3 linked regions of the Thermococcus gammatolerans EJ3 genome follow. Each later gene encodes a partner of the first gene's protein in a complex. Links are inferred from orthologs where the notes say so. Each region holds a gene or a part of one and is shown in the gene's direction. Other genes may lie near its edges.

Evidence for each region. The genes of interacting proteins can lie anywhere in the genome.
Region 2: the proteins of tuf (region 1) and TGAM_RS00840 are in contact, whole or in part, in a crystal structure (PDB 7CSL), measured with the Pyrococcus horikoshii proteins. The link is inferred for Thermococcus gammatolerans EJ3 from one-to-one orthologs. Residues at the interface, in WP_010885563.1 of Pyrococcus horikoshii: Val16, Lys20, Ser21, Lys62, Arg65, Glu66, Arg67, Gly68, Val73, Ala74, His75, Ile88, Asp89, Ala90, Pro91, Gly92, His93, Asp95, Phe96, Lys98, Asn99, Gly103, Ala104, Asp227, Val228, Tyr229, Ile231, Val234, Val237, Val239; in WP_010884146.1 of Pyrococcus horikoshii: Phe4, Leu6, Val7, Val9, Arg11, Met13, Pro14, Thr15, Asp16, Pro17, Leu38, Ala39, Lys40, Glu44, Pro45, Ile46, Ala47, Phe48, Gly49, Leu50, Tyr56, Leu58, Arg60, Asp61, Glu62, Glu63, Tyr65, Ser66, Phe67, Asp68.
Region 3: the proteins of tuf (region 1) and rpl12p are in contact, whole or in part, in a crystal structure (PDB 3WY9), measured with the Pyrococcus horikoshii proteins. The link is inferred for Thermococcus gammatolerans EJ3 from one-to-one orthologs. Residues at the interface, in WP_010885563.1 of Pyrococcus horikoshii: Lys125, Glu126, Phe129, Arg132, Thr133, Lys165, Leu166, Thr169, Lys324, Gln326, Leu359, Ala360, Ile369, Glu372, Ile384, Ile422, Ser423, Gln425; in WP_010886059.1 of Pyrococcus horikoshii: Glu96, Glu97, Leu100, Leu103, Ser104, Ala105, Leu106, Phe107, Gly108.

Annotation. Positions count from the first base shown.
Region 1 is NC_012804.1:1,009,935-1,013,596, forward strand. The notes cover bases 226-3,186. They hold tuf (translation elongation factor EF-1 subunit alpha), read left to right. Parts: upstream 226-1,043; coding sequence 1,044-2,330; downstream 2,331-3,186. Other genes in these bases: TGAM_RS05345 (carbamoyltransferase family protein), read left to right, coding at 226-832; rpsJ (30S ribosomal protein S10), read left to right, coding at 2,381-2,689; TGAM_RS05365 (aminotransferase-like domain-containing protein), read left to right, coding at 3,039-3,186. Also shown: more of TGAM_RS05345, read left to right, coding at 1-225; more of TGAM_RS05365, read left to right, coding at 3,187-3,662. UniProt on the Methanocaldococcus jannaschii protein: GTP hydrolase that promotes the GTP-dependent binding of aminoacyl-tRNA to the A-site of ribosomes during protein biosynthesis.
Region 2 is NC_012804.1:161,596-165,065, reverse strand. What follows is about bases 345-3,113. They hold TGAM_RS00840 (elongation factor 1-beta), read left to right. Parts: upstream 345-1,475; coding sequence 1,476-1,751; downstream 1,752-3,113. Other genes in these bases: TGAM_RS00825 (tetratricopeptide repeat protein), read right to left, coding at 2,339-3,113; TGAM_RS00830 (DUF2283 domain-containing protein), read left to right, coding at 2,118-2,342; TGAM_RS00835 (DUF4258 domain-containing protein), read left to right, coding at 1,832-2,128; TGAM_RS00845 (zinc finger domain-containing protein), read left to right, coding at 1,285-1,458; TGAM_RS00850 (Lrp/AsnC family transcriptional regulator), read left to right, coding at 687-1,139. Outside these bases: TGAM_RS00860 (adenosine-specific kinase), read left to right, coding at 1-32; more of TGAM_RS00855, read left to right, coding at 74-344; more of TGAM_RS00825, read right to left, coding at 3,114-3,361. UniProt on the Methanocaldococcus jannaschii protein: Promotes the exchange of GDP for GTP in EF-1-alpha/GDP, thus allowing the regeneration of EF-1-alpha/GTP that could then be used to form the ternary complex EF-1-alpha/GTP/AAtRNA.
Region 3 is NC_012804.1:473,298-476,803, forward strand. Bases 345-3,149 are described here. They hold rpl12p (50S ribosomal protein P1), read left to right. Parts: upstream 345-1,489; coding sequence 1,490-1,810; downstream 1,811-3,149. Other genes in these bases: TGAM_RS02480 (50S ribosomal protein L1), read left to right, coding at 345-384; TGAM_RS02485 (50S ribosomal protein L10), read left to right, coding at 390-1,412; dcd (dCTP deaminase), read right to left, coding at 1,827-2,300. In the rest of the region: more of TGAM_RS02480, read left to right, coding at 1-344. UniProt on the Methanocaldococcus jannaschii protein: Forms part of the ribosomal stalk, playing a central role in the interaction of the ribosome with GTP-bound translation factors.

The DNA of each region.
Region 1 (3,662 bases):
CGGCGTTAAGCTCCGCTCTAGGGGCCTTCCTTTAGCTTACGCAGGTGGTGTGGCCCAAAACGTCAAGGCCAACGCGGTTTTGAGAAAAATCTTCGGGGACGATAACCTGTGGGTCTTCCCCGCGATGGACGACGGGGGATTAGCGTTTGGCGCGGCAATCTTCGCCAAAGCCCAGCTCGAGAGGCTCGACGGAAAATGGAAGCCCTTCAAGCTTGAACACGTCTACCTTGGCCCGTCCTACGATAAGGCGTACATTGAGGAGTTTCTGAGGAAAGAGAGTCTCGAGTTTGAGGAGGTTGACGAAAAGTTCGTTGTCGACGTTCTGAGCGAGGGGAAGCTCGTCGGCTTCTTCCAGGGGGCGATGGAGTTTGGGCCGAGGGCTTTAGGCAACCGCTCGATTCTGGCCAACCCATCCGACGAGAGCGTCAAGGAGCGGCTTAATCTGGCGCTCAAAAGGGACGTCTTCCAGCCCTTCGCGCCCTCTTTGCTCTGGGAGAAGGCCGGGGAATATCTCGAAGACCTTGGAGGCAGGCCGAACGAGTTCATGACGATGAGCTACACCGCGAGCGAGACCTTCAGAGAAATAGCTCCGGCTGTAATTCACGTGGACGGCACGACGAGGCCCCAGGCGGTGAGAAAAGAGGTGAATCCGAGCTACTACGAAGTCATTAAGACCTTCGAGAGGAGAACTGGCATCAGGGCTGTTCTGAACACGAGCTTCAACATGCACGGCGAGCCGATAGTCTGCTCGCCGGAGGACGCGCTGAGAACCTTTAGAAGGGCAGGGCTGGACGTTTTGGTCATTGATGGGTTTGCTATTGTGGGGCACTGAAGAGTTCTCCTCTTTTGCATCACTCAGAATTGACAAATTCAAGTCCAAACCCGATTAGTTAACTTTTTAAACCCGCTCCTTAAGTTATGGACGGAACTCGTGAGGTCCCCCCGAAAAAGGCGGGTTTCCCGCCCGAGGGGACCGAGGTTCGAAAGATTTAAAAAGCCATCCTAGTCAACGAGACTAGACCAAAATATGGAGGTGTTTGAAAATGGCTAAGGAGAAGCCGCACGTTAATATAGTCTTTATAGGCCACGTCGACCACGGAAAGAGCACCACCATCGGAAGACTGCTCTTCGACACCGCCAACATTCCGGAGAACATCATCAAGAAGTTCGAGGAGATGGGTGAGAAGGGCAAGTCCTTCAAGTTCGCTTGGGTCATGGACAGGCTCAAGGAGGAGCGCGAGAGGGGTATCACCATTGACGTCGCCCACACCAAGTTCGAGACCCCGCACAGGTACATCACCATCATCGACGCTCCGGGTCACAGGGACTTCGTTAAGAACATGATCACCGGTGCCAGCCAGGCCGACGCCGCCGTTCTCGTCGTCGCCGCCACCGACGGTGTCATGCCGCAGACCAAGGAGCACGCCTTCCTTGCCAGGACTCTCGGTATCAACCACATAATCGTCGCTATCAACAAGATGGACATGGTGAACTACGACCAGAAGGTCTTCGAGAAGGTCAAGGCCCAGGTTGAGAAGCTCCTCAAGATGCTCGGCTACAAGGACTTCCCGGTCATCCCGATCAGCGCTTGGGAGGGCGACAACGTCGTTAAGAAGAGCGACAAGATGCCCTGGTACAAGGGTCCGACCCTCATCGAGGCCCTCGACCAGATACCCGAGCCGCCGAAGCCGATCGACAAGCCGCTCCGCATTCCGATCCAGGACGTCTACTCCATCAAGGGTGTCGGTACCGTCCCGGTTGGCCGTGTCGAAACCGGCGTCCTCCGCGTCGGTGACGTCGTTATCTTCGAGCCTGCCAGCACGATCTTCCACAAGCCCATCCAGGGTGAGGTTAAGTCCATCGAGATGCACCACGAGCCCCTCCAGGAGGCTTACCCCGGCGACAACATCGGATTCAACGTTCGTGGCGTTGGTAAGAACGACATAAAGCGCGGTGACGTTGCCGGACACACCACCAACCCACCGACCGTCGTCAGGCCGAAGGACACCTTCAAGGCCCAGATCATCGTCCTCAACCACCCGACTGCCATCACCGTCGGATACACCCCGGTGCTTCACGCCCACACCACCCAGGTCGCCGTCAGGTTCGAGCAGCTCCTGGCCAAGCTCGACCCGAGGACCGGTAACATCGTCGAGGAGAACCCGCAGTTCATCAAGACCGGTGACTCAGCCATCGTCATCCTCAGGCCGACCAAGGCTATGGTCATCGAGCCGGTCAAGGAGATCCCGCAGATGGGTCGCTTTGCCATCCGTGACATGGGCCAGACCGTTGCTGCCGGTATGGTTATCTCCATCCAGAAGGCCGAGTGAAGGCCTTCTCTGACTTTTCCTATACTCCTTAACTTTTAGGAGGGACGGAAATGCAGAAGGCAAGGATTAAGCTCGCGAGCACGAACATCAAGGCCCTCAACGAGGTCACCGACCAGATTAAACAGATCGCCGAGAGGACCGGCGTCAGGATGAGTGGCCCGATACCGCTCCCGACCAAGAGGATAAGGATCACCACCAGGAAGAGCCCGGACGGAGAGGGTACAGCTACCTTTGACCGCTTTGAGCTCCGTGTTCACAAGAGGCTCGTGGACATCGAGGCCGACGAGAGGGCCATGCGCCAGATTATGCGCATCCGCGTTCCTGAAGATGTTACCATTGAGATCGAGCTCATCTCCTGATTTCCTTTATGCGCCGGGGTAGCCTAGCCTGGGAAGGCGCGGGCCTGGAGAGTCCGTGGGCGTTAGCCCGCCAGGGTTCAAATCCCTGCCCCGGCGCCAAACTCCTTCTCCCCCGCCTGTATGGACTTTTGATACTTTGCATTGTGTCATAAATTGTCCATTGTTGACTTTTTCCGGGTTGTGGGGAATTTGATCGCTCATTGGTGCTCTTAAAATTATTTCCGGTCTTTGCTTTACAAATGGAAAGACCAGGTCGCCTTTTTGAAGAAAAAGTTTATAACCCTTGGAGCCGAGGAATCTATGTACAGCTCCGTACTAATGAACTTGAATGATCATTGAGGTGGTGGGTATGCACAAAAAACTTGAAAAAAAGCTCGCGTCCGAGCCCCTCAACTTTGAGTCCTTCTTCTCCGAGAAGGCACTCCAGATGAAGGCCTCGGAGATTAGGGAGCTTCTCAAGCTCGTCGAGACGAGCGATGTTATCAGCTTAGCGGGTGGATTGCCGGCCCCCGAGACATTTCCAGTTGATGTCATCAAGAAGATTGCCCAAGAGGTTCTTACGGAACACGCAGACAAGGCCCTGCAGTACGGAACGACGAAGGGTTTCACCCCCCTCCGCCTGGCACTCGCGAGGTGGATGGAGAAGCGCTACGGAATTCCGATGAGCAAGGTCGAGATAATGATAGTGGCGGGCTCACAGCAGGCCCTCGACCTCATCGGGAGGGTCTTCATAAACCCCGGCGACGTCGTCATAGTTGAGGCCCCGACCTATCTTGCCGCGTTAAACGCCTTCAAGTACTACGAGCCCGAGTTCGTGAGCATTCCAATGGACCACGACGGAATGAGGATTGACATCCTCGAGGAGAAGCTTGAGGAGCTGAAGAAGGAAGGAAAGCGTGTTAAGTTCGTCTACACCGTTTCAACCTTCCAGAACCCGATGGGTGTCACGATGAGTCTCGAGAGGAGAAAGAAA
Region 2 (3,470 bases), 850 kb from region 1 along the record:
TCGTTGAGAAGATAGGGTACACGATTGACTAAACCTTTTAATGCCCAATTTTTCTCTATTCTCAGGTGGTTTAATGAGGCTCGCCTTTATTACCTCCAACCCCGGCAAGGTTGAGGAAGCAAAAAGATACTTCGAGCCACTAGGCGTTGAAGTTTACCAGCTCCACATGAGCTATCCCGAAATACAGGCGGATACGCTCGAGGAGGTCGCGGAATACGGGGCAAGGTGGCTGGCCGGGAGAATAGATGGGCCCTTTTTTCTCGACGACTCAGGCCTCTTCGTTGAGGCCCTCAAGGGCTTCCCCGGCGTTTACTCGGCCTACGTTTACAAGACGCTTGGCTATTGGGGCATCCTCAAGCTCCTCGAAGGTGAATCCAACAGAAAAGCCTATTTCAAGAGCGTTATCGCCTACTGGGACGGAGAGCTTCACATATTTAGGGGTAAAGTGGACGGGAAGATAACGGAAGAGCCCCGGGGAAGCGGCGGTTTTGGGTTCGATCCCGTTTTCATACCCGAAGGCTTCGACAGAACCTTTGCCGAAATGACAACCGAGGAGAAGAACGCGATCTCCCACAGGGGAAGAGCGCTGAAGGCCTTTGCCACTTGGCTCAAAGAAAACCTTAAATAACAAAGAGCGACCAAGATACAAAGGTTCAAGTTGTACAAATGACGGGGAGGGTAAGGGAATGCCCGGACTGCTCGACGACATAGACATGAAGTTGCTCGAAGAGTTAAGGAAGAACGCCAGGGAGAACATAGCGACCCTGAGCAAAAAAATCGGCATACCGAGGACGACGGTGCACTACAGGATAAAGAAGCTCGTTGAGGAGGGAGTTATAGAGAAGTTCACGATAAAGCCCAACTACAAGAAGCTCGACCTTGGAACCACTGCCTTCATACTGGCAAGGTACGACCCAGAATCAGGAATAAACCAGAGAGAAGTTGCCAAACGCGTTGCAACGCTCGATGGAGTCTATGAGGTGCACATAATCACGGGAGAATGGGACCTCCTGATAAAGGTCAGGGCAAAGAACTCGGAGGAGATCGGAAAGATCGTCATCGATAAACTAAGGGAGATAAAGGGGATCGGGCAAACGGTTACGATGGTTTCGTTCGTTTCGGTTAAGGAGGAGATCTGAAGGAGAGGGCGATGATTGGCGTTCTCCTTTCTGATTTTATGATGACGCGAGGTTTCCTGAGCCCTTTCGAAAGATTTATAAAAGATACCTTGAAACGGTGACCAGTGGGTAAAAACCACCTTTCTTGGAGGTGTTCGCAGTGGAGATGAAGTTCGAGATACCCGTATGCACCTCATGCGGAAAGGAAATAACCCCAAGGGAGCACGCCACCCACTTCGTCTGTCCGAACTGCGGTGAGGCGATAATCTGGCGCTGCGAATCCTGCAGGGTCCTCAGCGTTCCCTACAAGTGCCCCAAGTGCGGATGGGAGGGGCCGTGAATTAGGAGGTGAAGAAGATGAGCGACTACAATATGGTTGCGGTTGTTAAGGTCATGCCGACCGACCCCGAGGTCAACCTCGACGAGCTCGAGGCAAAGCTCAAGGAGGTTCTTCCCGAGAAGTTCGGTCTCGCCAAGGTCGAGCGCGAGCCCATAGCCTTCGGTCTCGTCGCCCTCAAGTTCTACGTCCTGGCCAAGGACGAGGAGGGCTACGACCTCGACCAGGTTCTCGAGGCCTTCAGGCAGGTTGAGAACGTCGAGTCAGCTGAGGTCGAGACCGTTTCGAGGATTTAAAACCTCTTTGTTCTTCTTTGTTATCACATTCTCACAGAACTTAGCGAAAATATTTTTAGAAGTGGGGTTAAACTTTGTTGATGTCAAAGATTATACTAAGTGAACACGCGAAATTGCGATTAAGGGAGCGCAAAATTGAAATCGACGAAGTACATAACGTCATGGAGTTCCCAGAGATGAAGTTCTATGATTTGAAATCCGGTCATTTTATCGCAATTGGTCGGAGGAGTGTCCCTAATCACTGGCTAATCCTTGCGTACGATGACTACGGAGATGTAATTGAGGTCATTACAATAATCGATACGAGCAAAAGTCTAGAAAGGGGATTGTTGAGAAAAGGACGTCGTCTAGGAGGTGGATTCGAATATGAAGATTAGATATGACCCCAAGGCGGACATTCTCTACATTCTCCTCAAGGAGGGCCCGGTAGCGGATACCGATGAAGTAGATGAGGACATCTGGTTCGAGTACGATGAGCAGGGAAACGTAATCGGAATAGAGATTTGGAACGCCGGCGAGAACGTAATTCGGAGGAGTCTCCTTGAGATAGAGCGTTATGCAAAGGGATTAAAAGAAGAGGCAAAAACCTAAAGCCCCAAACTCAAACTCAGCTTCGGCCTCTTCCACTCGTCGAGTATCGAGCGGAGCTCCTCGTTTTCCACCTTCGTGTAAAGCTCGTCGAAACGCTTCTTTGCTTCGTCGTCTCCGGCACGCCAGCGCGCCAGCTCGGCTATCGCCCTGAAGAAGTACGCCGTATCGTCCTCGAAGAGCTCGGCAAAGGCCTCCATGTTCCTCGCTATCGTGTCGTATTCCCCCTCATTGAACAGTCCCTCGATGAAGTCAACCAGCGTGTCGAAGACGACCCCGAAAATGTCGTCGCTCACGTTGATTGCCTTGAGCAAGGCCTCGCGGAGGGCCCTGAAAGCTTTGTCGTAGTCTTCTCTACCCGCGTGAATCTCGGCCTCGACCAGCTTGGCGTTTATCTCAATCTCGTCGTCGCGCGGGTTTCTGAGAACCTCATTAATCAGCGCCTCAGCGGTGTCGTAGTTCCCGAGCTCGTAGTGGAAATGAGCTAAGTCGAGGAGGCTTATGAGTCTGTTCTTCTCATCGCCGATGCGCTCGAATATCTCTTTCGCATGCTCCATCAGCTCTATGGCCTTCTCCGTTTCGCCGAGCTCGTCGTAGTTCACCGCGAGGTTCGCCAACGTCAGCGCTATCTCCTTGTCGTTCTTCAGGACGTTCTCTTCGTGCTCAAGGAGTTTCTGGTACGTCTCTATCGCCTTCTCGGGCATTCCGAAGTGCTCGTAGGCATCGGCAAGGTAGTAGAGCGCCGTCGCGTACTCCTCGGGGTCGTCCTTCTTCCTCTCGACAACCCGCCTGTAGAGTTCAATCGCGCTCTCGACGTCGTCGAGGTGAGCGTAAACGTGTCCAATCTCGTGGAGCAGGTCGTAGGGGTCGTCGCACTGAACCGCCACTTCTCCAAGCCTCTTGAGCTCTTCCCTGAGCTCTTCCTCGGTCTCTATCGCGTCAATGTAATCGTCAAAGAGCTCGAGCAATTTCTCGCAGTCCTTCTCGCTCAAAGCCCGTTCCCACTCTTCCTTGACGTTCATTTCACATCACCGCCCTTCGGTTGGCCGAACGGGTTAAAAAGATATGGTCAACACTTAAGTGTCTAAACGTTCAATTTTATGGTCTAATCTCGTCTAAATGACTAATATT
Region 3 (3,506 bases), 540 kb from region 1 along the record:
CTCGCGAAGAGCCCGAGGGAAGCGAGAAAGCTGGCGAAGCGCTATGACTTCTTCATTGCCGCGGCTCCGCTGATGCCCAAGATAGGTAGGTACCTCGGTAGGTACCTTGGTCCGAGGAACAAGATGCCACAGGTCGTTCCGCCGACCCTGACCAACCTCGAGCCCATAGTCAACAGGCTCAAGAAGACCGTCAGGATACAGCTCAAGAACAATCCGGTTGTCCACGCTCCTATTGGAACTGAGGACATGGACGACGAGAAGTTAGCGGAGAACGCCGAGGCGGTTCTCAACGCCATCATCAACAAGCTTGAGCGCGGCGAGAACCAGGTGAAGTCAGTGTACATCAAGACCACAATGGGACCGGCCGTTAAGGTTGAGAGGTGAGGGAGATGGCCCACGTAGCCGAGTGGAAGAAGAAAGAAGTGGAAGAGCTTACCAAGATCATCAAGAGCCACCCAGTGATTGCCCTAGTTGACGTGGCCGGTGTCCCCGCTTATCCGCTCAGCAAGATGCGTGACAAACTCCGCGGGAAGGCTCTCCTCAGGGTCAGCAGGAACACCCTCATCGAGCTGGCCATAAAAAGGGCCGCTCAGGAGCTCAACAAGCCTGACCTCGAGAAGCTCGCCGACTACATCGAGGGCGGTGCTGCCATACTCGCCACCGAGATGAACCCGTTCAAGCTCTACAAGCTCCTCGAGGAGAGCAAAACCCCAGCTCCTGCAAAGCCAGGGGCAGTCGTTCCAAAGGACGTTGTTATTCCTGCAGGACCGACTTCCCTTGCGCCGGGTCCGTTAGTCGGTGAGATGCAGGCCCTTGGAATTCCAGCGAGGATTGAGAAAGGTAAGGTCACCATACAGAAGGATTACACCGTTCTCAAGGCAGGGGAAGTCATAACCGAGCAGCTCGCGAGAATCCTCAACGCCCTTGGTATTGAGCCCCTTGAAGTCGGCCTCAACCTGCTTGCGGCTTACGAGGATGACATCATTTACACTCCGGACGTTCTCGCGATAGACGAGCAGGAGTACATCAACATGCTCCAGCAGGCCTACATGCACGCTTTCAACCTGTCGGTTAACACCGCCTATCCGACCAAGCAGACCATCGAGGCCATCATCCAGAAGGCTTATCTTGGAGCCAAGAACGTCGCGGTCGAGGCCGGTTACATCACACCTGAGACCGTCGAGGACATCCTTGGCAGGGCGATACGTGCTTTCCTGCTCATAGCACAGAACCTGCCCGAGGAGTTGCTCGATGAGAAGACCAAAGAGCTTTTAAATGCTCAAGCCCAAGTGGCCGTTGCGGCCCCTCAGCCAGCTGAGGAGAAGGTTGAGGAGGCCGAGGAGGAAGAGGAAGAAGAGGAGGAAGCAAGCGAGGAGGAGGCCCTCGCTGGACTGGGCGCCCTCTTCGGCTGAAACTTTCAATTTCCCTCGTATCCTGTGGATCCATGTGAAATGGATGAAAAAATGAAGATGATTGGAGGTGTGAAAAGATGGAGTATGTGTATGCCGCTCTGCTGCTCCACGCCGCTGGTAAGGAGATAAACGAGGAGAACCTCAAGAAGGTGCTTGAGGCCGCCGGTGTTAGCCCAGATGAGGCCAGGATAAAAGCCCTCGTTGCCGCCCTTGAGGGTGTCAACATCGACGAGGTCATTGAGAAGGCCGCCATGCCGGTCGCCGCTCCGGTCGCGGTCGCCGCCGCTCCTGCCCCTGCAGAGGGCGGTGCCGAGGAGGCCCAGGAGGAAGAAGAGGAGGAAGAAGAGGAGGTCAGCGAGGAGGAGGCCCTCGCTGGTCTCGGTGCCCTCTTCGGCTGAACTCCTCCCATTTTCTTTACTTTCTGACCCTTCTCTTTGAGAGCGCTATTCTCCTGCTCCCCTGATAGTTTCCGCGGTAGGGCCTTTTTGCAGGTTCTTCAAGCCTTATAAACGCTATCTGAACGAACCTTTCCCCGTATTCCAGAACGACTGGTTCGTTCGATGCGTTGAAAAGCATGAGCGTAAGATTGCCGTCCCATCCAGGGTCGACCCACGCGAACGAGCCGAGTATCCCCTCTCTTGCCAAACTGCTCCTTATCTTCATGTCACCCATAACATCGTCCGGGAGCTTAACCCTTTCGAGAGTTAGGATTAGGGCATGTTTCTTTGGTGGGATAATCACGTTGCCGGCCTCTTCAACATCGATTAGTTTCCCCTCTACGTATGCCTCCTTTCCGACCCTCAGGTCGTAGCCTGCAGGTTGAAGTGATTCCTTCGAGAAGGGTTCGATGAGTATCTCCTTTTCGATCTTCCAGTCTGGGAGCATCATGGCTTTCCACCGCAAGCTTTATTTTGGGTCGCCTTAAAACGGTTCCGAAGGGCCGGTGGCCTAGCCTGGATGGGGCGTCGGCCTTCGGAGCCGAAGGTCGCGGGTTCAAATCCCGCCCGGCCCGCCATACGAAAGACAAGGGGGGCTCCGCCCCAACACCCCCAAAATTTATCTGCACGAGGTTTCATCAAGGTTTGTGATTCTTGTCTAAAAGGTAATTCTAAGGAGTTTGCGCTTTCAAATGATAGTACTCTCAAAGAATTCTTTTCGAGGAACCCTCTGGGAGAGGTTTCTCTAAGAAGCGCTCCTTTGGAGCGCGGGAAAAAGTAAACCCACGTGAGAAAGCTTCTAAAATCTAAGAATTCGCATTTTACACGAGTCCATTAAAAGCGCAAACACTCTCAAAGTGACGCTGCTAAAAGAATCACAACTTTAATGAAACTTTGCCCAGCAAAGTTTCTTTGGTGAAGCTTTTTCCAAAAGCTTCAGTGCTGGCGGAAGAGTGAGTGCTTTTTAGAAGTGCAAGTTTTAGAAGGGGTTTCTACTAAATTTGCTCCTTCTGTGGGGTTTTACTTAAGAATGCGCCCTTTGGGCACCGATAGGGAGTTGTTGAAGCTGTCTTGATGGGTTTCTCTTTTGTGGTAAACCCGTTTAAAATTATCCAGTTCTCCAGTGCACAGCTAATTTTTGCCCGTTGGTGAGGGGGGCATTTTTGGTCAAGCTTTGCACAAGCAAAGCTTGTGGGGGTAAAATTTATAAATCCATCCCGGAACCTATCAACGGGCACAGCCCCGTGGTGTAGCGGCCAAGCATGCGGGACTCTGGATCCCGCGACCGGGGTTCGAATCCCCGCGGGGCTACCATTCAACTGGGCTCCAGACGAAATTCGAACCCCATGTTTTACTCTCATTCCTAAATTTAACAGCTGGACATTCAGCCGCACTTTTTCAGTATTTCTCTTTCTCTGCTCAACATACCTCCAAAATGTGGGTTATTTTCCAATCTTTTATCTATGCTGGATTTCTTCAGGGTTGCACATTCCTATGATTTATTTTAATTTCCAGCTGGGAGACAGCATTTTTGTCCGTTAGTTTTTTTCTAGCCTTTTTTGATCAATCTGAAAACTTTCAATTGAGAAAATTCAAATTCAAACTTTCTAGGAAGCTTTTTAAGGAGAAGAACACAGAATAGGTAAATAGAAAGTTA